DNA from 3 places in the Psychrobium sp. 1_MG-2023 genome. Region 1 is predicted to be linked to each of the others. Evidence: predicted binding sites of a transcription regulator. Region 1 holds the regulator's gene; each other region holds the start of a gene.
The links. Region 1 encodes FNR, which switches genes on or off when oxygen is low (the NO sensors DNR and NnrR bind a similar motif). Its sites were predicted from a motif close to TTGATCTAGATCAA; they were not measured.

Region 2: the regulator FNR is predicted to act here: its motif matches at 1,910-1,923, upstream of Q8W26_RS13165 (polysaccharide biosynthesis tyrosine autokinase).
Region 3: the regulator FNR is predicted to act here: its motif matches at 1,789-1,802, upstream of Q8W26_RS12130 (universal stress protein).

What each region holds. Positions count from the first base shown of each region.
Region 1 is NZ_JAUYVJ010000017.1:33,835-37,119, forward strand. It holds gene ttcA (tRNA 2-thiocytidine(32) synthetase TtcA) at 1-380, opposite strand, end outside; gene uspE (universal stress protein UspE) at 477-1,403, opposite strand; gene fnr (fumarate/nitrate reduction transcriptional regulator Fnr) at 1,537-2,268, opposite strand; gene Q8W26_RS10325 (sulfite exporter TauE/SafE family protein) at 2,338-3,033, opposite strand; gene ccoS (cbb3-type cytochrome oxidase assembly protein CcoS) at 3,044-3,220, opposite strand; gene Q8W26_RS10335 (heavy metal translocating P-type ATPase) at 3,217-3,285, opposite strand, start outside.
Region 2 is NZ_JAUYVJ010000025.1:32,430-35,714, reverse strand. It holds gene Q8W26_RS13165 (polysaccharide biosynthesis tyrosine autokinase) at 1-1,820, opposite strand, end outside; gene Q8W26_RS13160 (low molecular weight protein-tyrosine-phosphatase) at 1,979-2,413, opposite strand; gene Q8W26_RS13155 (polysaccharide export protein) at 2,419-3,285, opposite strand, start outside.
Region 3 is NZ_JAUYVJ010000022.1:36,942-40,226, forward strand. It holds gene Q8W26_RS12120 (AI-2E family transporter) at 1-740, opposite strand, end outside; gene folX (dihydroneopterin triphosphate 2'-epimerase) at 862-1,224, shown strand; gene Q8W26_RS12130 (universal stress protein) at 1,228-1,665, opposite strand; gene Q8W26_RS12135 (tetratricopeptide repeat-containing diguanylate cyclase) at 1,827-3,285, opposite strand, start outside.

The sequences.
Region 1 (3,285 bases):
GAACACAGTGAGCAAGTTGTTTTTCCAGGCTCTATCTTATCCATGACAATTGAATAAGTATCTTCCTCGACTATTTTATAGTCGACACCGATACTATCCAGATAGGTTGGTAATACATGTTCAGGAAAACCTGGTTGTTTTTGATCAAGGTTAACAGCAACGATATCAAAATGGATTGGTGCTCGCTTTTTTAATGAGCACAAAATATCTAATAGCGCGTAACTGTCTTTACCACCAGATAAACAGACCATGACTTTATCGCCGTCTTCAATCATATTAAAATCACTGATGGCTTTACCAACATGACGAGAAAGACGTTTATCTAACTTCTTTAGTTTAGCTTTATCTTGAGTTGATTGTTGTTCAGGGCTTGATTGCATTTATCTAGGTACCACGGCGTTAAAAAGGCCGCTATTATAATGCGACCTAGTTCAGTAATGCAAAATTACCGCTTAAATAAACGGATTGTTACGATATTAATCACTTTGTACTGGCGAAACAAAACCATCGGGTTTGATAGCCAGTAAGTCACAGTCGATCTGATCAATGATATGCTCTGCAGTATTGCCTATAAACGCGGCTGATAATCCCGTTCGGCCTATTGTGCCGATAATCACTAATTCAGCATCAAGTTCTTTAGCTACTTCGGGAATCACATCCTCTGCTAAACCTTCTTTGATGATACAACAGCTTGTTGCAAGGTCATACTGTTGCGCCAATTGTTCTGTTGCTTGTAAGTGATGCTTATAGACCGAGCTATTATATTCTTGGGTGTTAAATTCAGGGATTTCAATTGCTATGTTGACTGGGGTTCCTGGAAAGCTATTGACAACTTTGACGTTGCCATTGATGACTTTCCCAAGATCAGTTGCATGCTGCATGACTTTTTGGTTGAGATAAATATGATCTTCATCTTCTGATACGGCATTAATTGCTGTGACAATTTGGCCGTCTTCGGGCCAGTCATGCTCTTTAACTAACAAGACGTCGCATGGTGATTTGCGTAACAAGTGCCAATCTGTAGGTGTGAAAATCACAGACTTTAATTTGTCATGCTTATGCGTTGATTTGACGAGTAAGTCAATTTGATGCTGTTGAACGTGCTTAATAGCGGCTTCGAAAGGGCGATTAAACCAAGAAACCGTTGTTTCGATCGTCAAATCATCATACTGTGCAGCTAATTCCAGAAGCCATTGTCTTTGCTGTTCTACAACACCGCTACGCATTGCTTCACGTTCATCTTGTGACAACATAGAGGTCATCTCATACGAAAGATCATAGATACATAGGAATAATGATATCTTCGCACCATAACTTCTGGCTAAGAATGCGGCTCGTGCAAGGCTTGGTTGTTCTTGTTTGCTTGGATCAACCATCACCAATATATTCTTGTATTCCATCATAAGACTACCAATAGTTTATTTTAATATACTATTGATAATAGCTTGAATCGTTACTAAGACAATATGGTTTAGGTCAAATTTTTGTTAAATAGACAAAAAAAGCCAGCGAGGCTGGCTTTTGGCGAAGAGATATTTATGAAGAGGTTGTCACACCACTCAGTTGAGCGAGAGCTTGTTTGTCAACAATCGTTATGTACTTACCTTGGACTTCAATCAGGTTATTCTTTTGAAAGCGCCCTAATAAGCGAGAGATAGTTTCAACAGTTAAACCAAGGTAGTTACCGATGTCTCCACGTGTCATCGTTAAGCGAAACTCTTTAGAAGAAAGACCTCGTTCACCATGACGGTCACCAAGACTATCGATGAATGTTGCTAAGCGCTCTTCAGCACTCCGCTTGCTAAGTAGCATCAACATGGTTTGATCGTTAAGAATTTCATCACTCATTAGGCGTAGCATCTGTTGACGTAGACGGGGCATACGACCTGAGAGTTGATCTACTGTATCAAATGGGATTTCACAAACCATTGAAGTTTCTAAAGCGACGGCAAAGCTTTGGTGTATTTCACGGCCGATGCTATCAAACCCAACAATATCACCCGCTAGATTAAACGACGTGACTTGCTCATGGCCATCAGGTGTTATTATATAGCTTTTAAAACTTCCAGAACGAATAGCATAAAGAGAACTTAATGGTTCACCTGCACTACAGATCAGTTCACCTTTTTGAATCGGTTTTTTTCGCTCGATGATGTTATCAAGCTGTCCCATTTCTGTATCATTTAATGTAAATGGAATACATAAATCAGCCATACTGCAGTTTTGACAGTGAATGCTATTGCTTCCAGAACAAGATTGAGAACTCATAATTTACTAGATTTCCGATTTACAATTGAGTTGACAGGATAGTACCATTTATTAATCGATTGAGCGAGATCAATTTATTAACATATTTAGACTTGTAATTGTGATATTAAGCCCATAACAGATTATTAACAAAGCACCAACAGTTCGAAACCAAACATGGCTAAGTAATTGATTAAGGTAGGTTGAGAATAGACCTAGAGCAAACAAGGCTGGCAACGTGCCAAGTCCAAAACCCAGCATGATCTGAGCGCCAGACGTGGCGTTCGCTGAAGCAGCTGCCCAAGTAAGAGTGGTATACACAAGCCCGCATGGTAACCATCCCCAAATAACACCAAAAGGAAATGCAGAAAGTGGTGTTGAAAAAGGGATGAATCGCTTGCCCAATGGCATAATCAGTGGCCAGATAAGTTTACCAATAACTTCTGTTTTTTGAACCAAATTAAGCCAACGCCCGATATAAAGACCTATGACGACCAACATCAGACCTGAGAAAAGTTTGATGATTTGCAAAAAAATCGCTGATTTAAGCGCGAAAAAGCCAAAGGAATAGCCGATTAAAGCACCGGCTATACAATAGCTTACGATTCGGCCACAGTTATAACTTAATATGTAGAGTAACTTATACTTAAGTGCATGCTGGTGATGTAAAGGCAGATTATTAGAAAAGGCACCTACGATGCCGCCACACATGCCAAAGCAATGACCCGCGCTAAACAGCCCGACAATAACAGCGGCATAAAAGTCATATTCAGTAGCATCAAACATAGCAGTTACATTAGCGTTTAGGGTTGTCTGTTTTATTAGACGATGTGTCGTCTTCATCAAATAGGATATTTGAACCTTGACGGTCTAAATCTTCAAACTGGTCACTCTTGACTGCCCAGAAAAAGAAATAAATCGCAATAACGACGATGATCAAAGCAACAGGGATTAAAAGTAGAATAATATTCATGATTTAACCTTTAATAAACGTAACGAGTTAACTACTACGATGAGTGAACTAAGTGACATACCTAA
Region 2 (3,285 bases), on a different contig from region 1:
TCCCATTTAAGGTTAAATTGCTTCTGAAGATAACCTTTACGCATATCGGCATCAATGATAAGTACTTTTTGCCCACTTTGCGCTAATACAGCGCCTAAGTTAGCTGAAATGAATGATTTACCAACACCAGGAGAAGGGCCAGAAATGGCGATCACATTATTTTTTGCTTCCATCATTGCAAAGTGAAGACTGGTTCTTAAGCTACGTAACGCCTCAATGGATAAATCAGCAGGGTTATCTACAGCCAACACATTATGGGCTTGATGAACCTTTCTTTTTCGCCCTTTAACAAAACCAGTCAATTTATCTTGGTGAGTTGAGAAAGGGACACTTGCGTAAACAGGCATGCCGATTGCTTCAATTTCACTAGGATCTTCAACCCCTTTATGCAATGCCTTTTGTACTAATACAATTGCAATTGCAAACATGCCACCAAGCATTGTTGCCATTACGGCAATGAGCGATTTTTTTGGTTTAACGGGTTTAGTCGTATTGACTTCTGCAACGTCGATAATTCTTACATTACCAACGGTGCCAGCACGAACAATATCTAACTCTTGTACCTTACCCAATAACATCATGTAGATTTCATTACCCACTTCAACATCACGAGTTAAACGTAATAACTTTTGCTGTGTTTCAGGTAAGTCAGTGATCTTGTTCGCTAAATCATCACGCTGCTGTTGAACTGCGGCAATTTGTTGCACGATCCCTTGATAGTTCGGGTGATTGCGTTTGAACTTACGCGACATCGCTAAACGTTGTAAATCTAATTCTTGTAATTTTGTATCAAGCTCAACAATTTGCTCTAATATCCCTTGCGTTTCAAGCGTGATATTGACTGATTGTTGATCTTTTTGATAATCATTAAACAGTGCTTCTGAATGTTCGAGTTGTTTTTTAATCTCTGGTAGTTGCACCTCTAAAAAATCGAGGGACTTTTTCGCTTCAGCTGAGTTTCGTTCAACATTACGGCGTACATAAATTTCTGCAATTTTGTTTAATACACTTTCTGCGTAAGCAGCATCTTTATGCTGAAAGCTAAGGTTAACAATCCCCGAATCCTTCCCTTTTTCACTAGCGCCAATACCTGATTGCAAGCTAACAATGGTATTTAAACGATCATTGCGCTTAATGGTAAAAGTTGTACCAGCACGTGCGATAAGCTTTTTAACTGTTAGTGCATAATTGCTGTTAGAAAGCTCTTCACCAACACGACCTTTTAAAATAGCGCTACCGTCAGCATTTAATAAACTAAACTTATTCTCACCGTGGGCTAATAAAGTAAAGCCCCTTCCGATAGCATTTTTCGGTACATCAAAACGAAATACTTCAATTTTTTCACCACCCCAAGCATAACTAGATGCACCAAAACTCGGCAATGCAACATCGCCTTGTTCAACAGCCTGAAACTTTCTAAAGGTGCGACCACCAATCACGGGGAATAGGTTTGGTTCTGCCACGATGTTTAATTTTAATGCGTCAACAGCCTCGCCAATCACTGAGCGTGATTTTAACAGTTCAATTTCTGTGACTGATTTAGAACTGCTTTCAAACATTCCAGCCATGTCATCAAACCCAGGCACTGAGCCACCACTTTCCTCAACTTGAATCATTGCGGTTGCTTTATAAATAGGGGTTGATAATATCGCAATGGCGACACCAACAATGGCAAACACAGCTGTCACAGCAGCAATAAAAAATTTACGGTCAAGTAGCGCACCAAACAAGGCCATTAAATCAATTTCATTAGTTTGCTGAGTTTGCTTCGCTGATGAGGTTTGTGTTGCAGAAGTCGAGATATTTACATTTGCAGACATATTAGTTACTAGCTTTTTTATGATGTGCTATTAAACACTGAATTAATTTAACAAAAATTGCCTATTCTAGGTTAACTTGCAATTTTTGCTTGTTTGAGTTCAATACTCTTAGCTGATATACAGGCTTTTTTACTTTAAGTCTTTTTTACAAGAGCTTTTTATAAGTACTTTGTCCAAGCAGAGCAAGCTTGATCAATCAGCTTATAGACATACTCAAATTGCTCGTGGCTTTGACGATATGGGTCAGGGATCTCTGTGTCATTAACCCATTTCCCTAATAGAAAGGTCTTTCCGCGTGCTTGAGGATACTGACCTAATAAATCAGTTAAGTGTCGCTCTTCCATCACTAGAATTAGATCATTTTCAGCAATTAACGCTGAATTTAACTGACGTCCTTTGTGAGGGCTCATATCAATGTTATTACTTTGTGCAATACTTGATGCCGTAGGCTCTGCACCTTTATCAACCAACGCAGTTAAGCCCGCTGAGGATACATTAATGTGGCTATCAGTTAATTTATCTTTTAGTAGATACTCTGCGGTTGGGCTACGACAAATATTACCAGCGCAAACCACTAAGATTGAATTAAACATACCCATTAGAAAATATGTCCTCTGCTTTTTAATGTTGAAATATCATCTAGTGCCTGAATCGTAGGAACAAGCTGACTGATCAAACGGTTCCAACGTGCAATTGGTGCTGTTGTTACATAAACAATATCACGCGGTTGTAACTGGAACTGGTCAGCAAGCACTAGTGCCACGACGTTTTTAGCGTGTAGTTGATAGACATCAGCTATCACATCGCCCTCATTGTTCGCTTCTCGCTTACGTAATACAAACACACCGTTGGCATTGGCCGTTTGCTCTTTTAGGCCACCAACATCGCTCAATGCTTCAGCTAGGCTAAGTCCGTAGCGGTTGATTTCAATGCTACCGGCTTGATTAACATCACCTAACACAAAGACTTTTTGGTTGTCTGTTCGGTTGATATGAATAATATCACCGTGTTGAAGTAAGCGGTTTTGTGAAATGTCACCCTTGGCATAAAAATCATCTAATTTAATAATTTCAGTGTTGTTACCACGAGTAAATGTGACCGTGCGCCAATCTGCTTTTGGATTTAATCCACCCGCTTGATTGATTGCATCGATAAGCGTTAGTGGAATTTCTGTTATCGCATATGTGCCAGGCTTTTTCACTTCTCCGGTGACATAGGCTCGCTGGCTATTAAAGCCAACCACTTTAATATCAACTTGTGGTTTTTCGATAATCTTGCTTAGTTTTTTAACTAGCGTGTCGTGTAACTGGCTGATGGTTTTTCCGGCCGCCGGAATTTTAGCAGCGTAAGCATACGTAATCGTACCGTCAGCTTGAACCCTGAAACCATCAAATGCGGCTGTTCTTTGAACTGCCGCCGGAATGGTTAGTTCTGGGTGATCCCACACACCGATTGATAATACGTC
Region 3 (3,285 bases), on a different contig from region 1:
AAAGCGAGTAAAACAGCAGGAAGCGCAGCAATGATCGAACCGATATTAGGAATATAGTTAAGCAAAAATGCTAACACACCCCATAGCACCCAATAATCCAGACCAATAAGCCAGAGGGCTAAACTTATCACTACGCCCGTAGCAATACTAACCATTGTTTTGATGGCGATATACTGGTTTACTGAACTTAGAAATTGATCAATTTGTGCCATTCGCATGTCAGGATCATCAAGCGCAAAGTGTAATTTACGAGAAAAAGTGTCCGCTTCAGCTAGAATAAAAATAACGGTTAACAAAATTAAGAAGAAGTTAGCCATAACCCCACCAAAACCGCCGACAATCGTAGTTGCAACCCCCATGGCTGCACCTGGATCAAAATATTCAATCACTTGATTAACAGAGATCGGCAAGTTGTATTGTGCTAACTGCTGCGCAATACCACTAAATTGTGCTCCCAGCTGTTGCTGATAAAGTGGTAATTGGCTGCTGAAATCATTAACAGCCTTACCGACTAGATTAGTTAACCACATACCTGCTAGGACAACAATTACAATGATTGATGTTATAGCAACGCCTTTAGGTACATTGCGTTTAACCAACGCAGATAAAATTGGATTACAAATAATTGCAATAAATACGGATAAACAAAAAGGCACTAATACAACACTGGCTGCCTTTATTCCTGCCAGTACAATTACAATTGCAGCTAACAATACCATCGTTTTGAAGGTAGAACTCATGGGGGCACTTTTCACAATAAAACCACACTAGTAAGAAATTATCTGTAATTTAACCAGTTATGGTTGCAATAACAACAACAAACAGCGTTAATAGAATCAATAACACACAAAAGGAAGCCCCATGAGTAGTGAATTAGCTATTATTCGAATAAAAAATTTACGTTTACGCACATTCATTGGCATTAACGATGATGAAATAGCCAACCGCCAAGATGTCATTATCAATGTTGTCATCCATTATCCTGCTGACAAAGCGCAACAAAGTGACAATATGGACGATGCTCTCAATTACCGCACTATTACAAAGAAAATAATTGCTCTTGTTGAAAACAACCGTTTTGGCTTACTTGAAAAGATGACTCATGACGTACTCGCGATTGCCAGTGAACACGATTGGGTAACCTATGCTGAGGTCGAAATAGATAAACCTCATGCACTTAGGTTCGCAGACTCTGTCTCTTTGCAACTAAGCTATAAGGCTTAGCATCTAAGGAACCAACACGATGGGCACACCGACACGGTGTGCCAATTTATTCGCAACACTGCCAAGTAGAATATCGACAAAGCGAGAGCGGCCTCGACGCCCCACAAAAAGCATTGTGGCATGCTCTTGTTTTATTTGTTCATGAAGTACATCCACAGGCTCCCCCCAAATCAGATCAGTACTAACCGATACTTTACCAGCTTGGTACTTATCTACCAAAGGCTGCAAAACATCCTCAAAAATACGTTTCTCTTCTGTTTTGGCATCAATAGGTGGAGGAACAACGCCTTCAGCAACGATCGGCTGTAATGAGGACCAGTCAAGGACATACAATATTTTTACTTGAGCGCCTGTGTCACCAGCAAGACGTACCGCCTTTTCAACTGCTCGCTCACTCCATTGACTGCCATCAACGCCAACTATATATTTTCCGGAACTCATCTTGCACCTCTCAATTTTGCCCCTGATTACACCGCCTTCGAGGACCATCAATTAATAATATAACTAAAGTGTAGTCGATTCTTAGTTGAGTTAGCAGGGAGTAAGTAGTGAATCACTCCAACTTTGTTCTATATCAAAATCCGTTCTAAATATTGCCAGCATTAGACATCGTCAGCCATGACTTGATTTCGTCCGTGATCTTTTGCGCGATACAAGGCTATATCGGCTCGGTTAAATAACGTTAAGAACTCCGTATCAGTTGTTGTTCGTTGCGCGACACCAAAGCTTGAAGTGACTTGAATCTTTCTATCATCAAAGTTTATGGTTTTCCTTTCAATTTCTTCTCTGATACGTTCTGCAACTTCGATGGCTTGTTGCCGTTCCGTTTGCGGTAATACAATCAGAAACTCCTCTCCACCGATCCGAGCGATACTATCTTGGCTCCTAACTATTTCTGATGCCAATTTAGCGAGTTCGACAAGCACATCATCCCCTGCTGTATGGCCAAAGCTGTCATTCACTTTTTTAAAGTAATCAATGTCAAACACAATAATAGCTAGCGATGTTTGTTCAATGATTGACTGTTTAAAAGCGATATTAGCGTAATTAAAGATATAACGACGATTTGCTAACCTAGTTAAAGGGTCTGAGTTGGCTAATCTGTTAAGTGTTTTGCTGGTTAACACTTGACGGTAAAAGAAGTACCCCAAGAGCACGATTGCAATCAATGCTGAAATAATTAATAAAAACTGTAGTTGGTTCTTTGTCTTAATATTATCAAGTTCAACTTGGTTTAAATGTTCTTGTTGCTTTAAGAATTTCGCTTTCAATTCAGCTTGCTCAGTATCAAACATGACCTTATATTTTGAACGAGCCTCTTCTCGATTTTCATTATTATACCTTGCAGCTAATTTTCTAGCCTTGCTCTGATTTTGGTAAGCCTGTTCATAATTATTGGTAAGCACAAACAAGTCGGCGTTGGTATCGTAATAAGCCACCATAGAGCTCAAAATATCATCGACTTTAAAGGTTTTGTAATACTTTAGAGAATTGGCTAATGCCTCTTTCGCTAGTATTGGCTTGTCAAAATGTATATACAATTGAGCCTCTGTTAAATGGTGAGTCCCTTTTGTAAATACATCATCAACTTCAATAAGTAGCGGCCGTGCTAGTTCAAAATGCGAGAAAGCCTTATCTAATTGTTTTAACTCTTTGTATGTAATTGACAAGTTAAAATAGGCCAAGTATGTTTGCGCTTTAGAATTAAAAGTTTTTGAGATTGCTAATACCCGTTCAAAGGCAATGATTGCTTGCTGGTACTTCTTTTGTTCCAGATACACTAAACCAAGCAGATCTTGTACCCGCATCTCATCAAATGTCATTTTATGGTCACTAAATGTTTTTATCGCCTCTTTATAAAGCTCCACAGCTCTGTCTCTATCTTTTAAATAAGCATGGGCACGTGCCATCTGATATTTTAGATAAGCCATTTCTATCTCATCACCTACTTCTTGAATAAGATAAAACGCTTTTTGGTAAAAAGTTAATGCCTCAATATCGTCATGATTTGATAAATGAATATTTGCTAACGCGGTATAAGCATAGGCGAGATAGTTACTT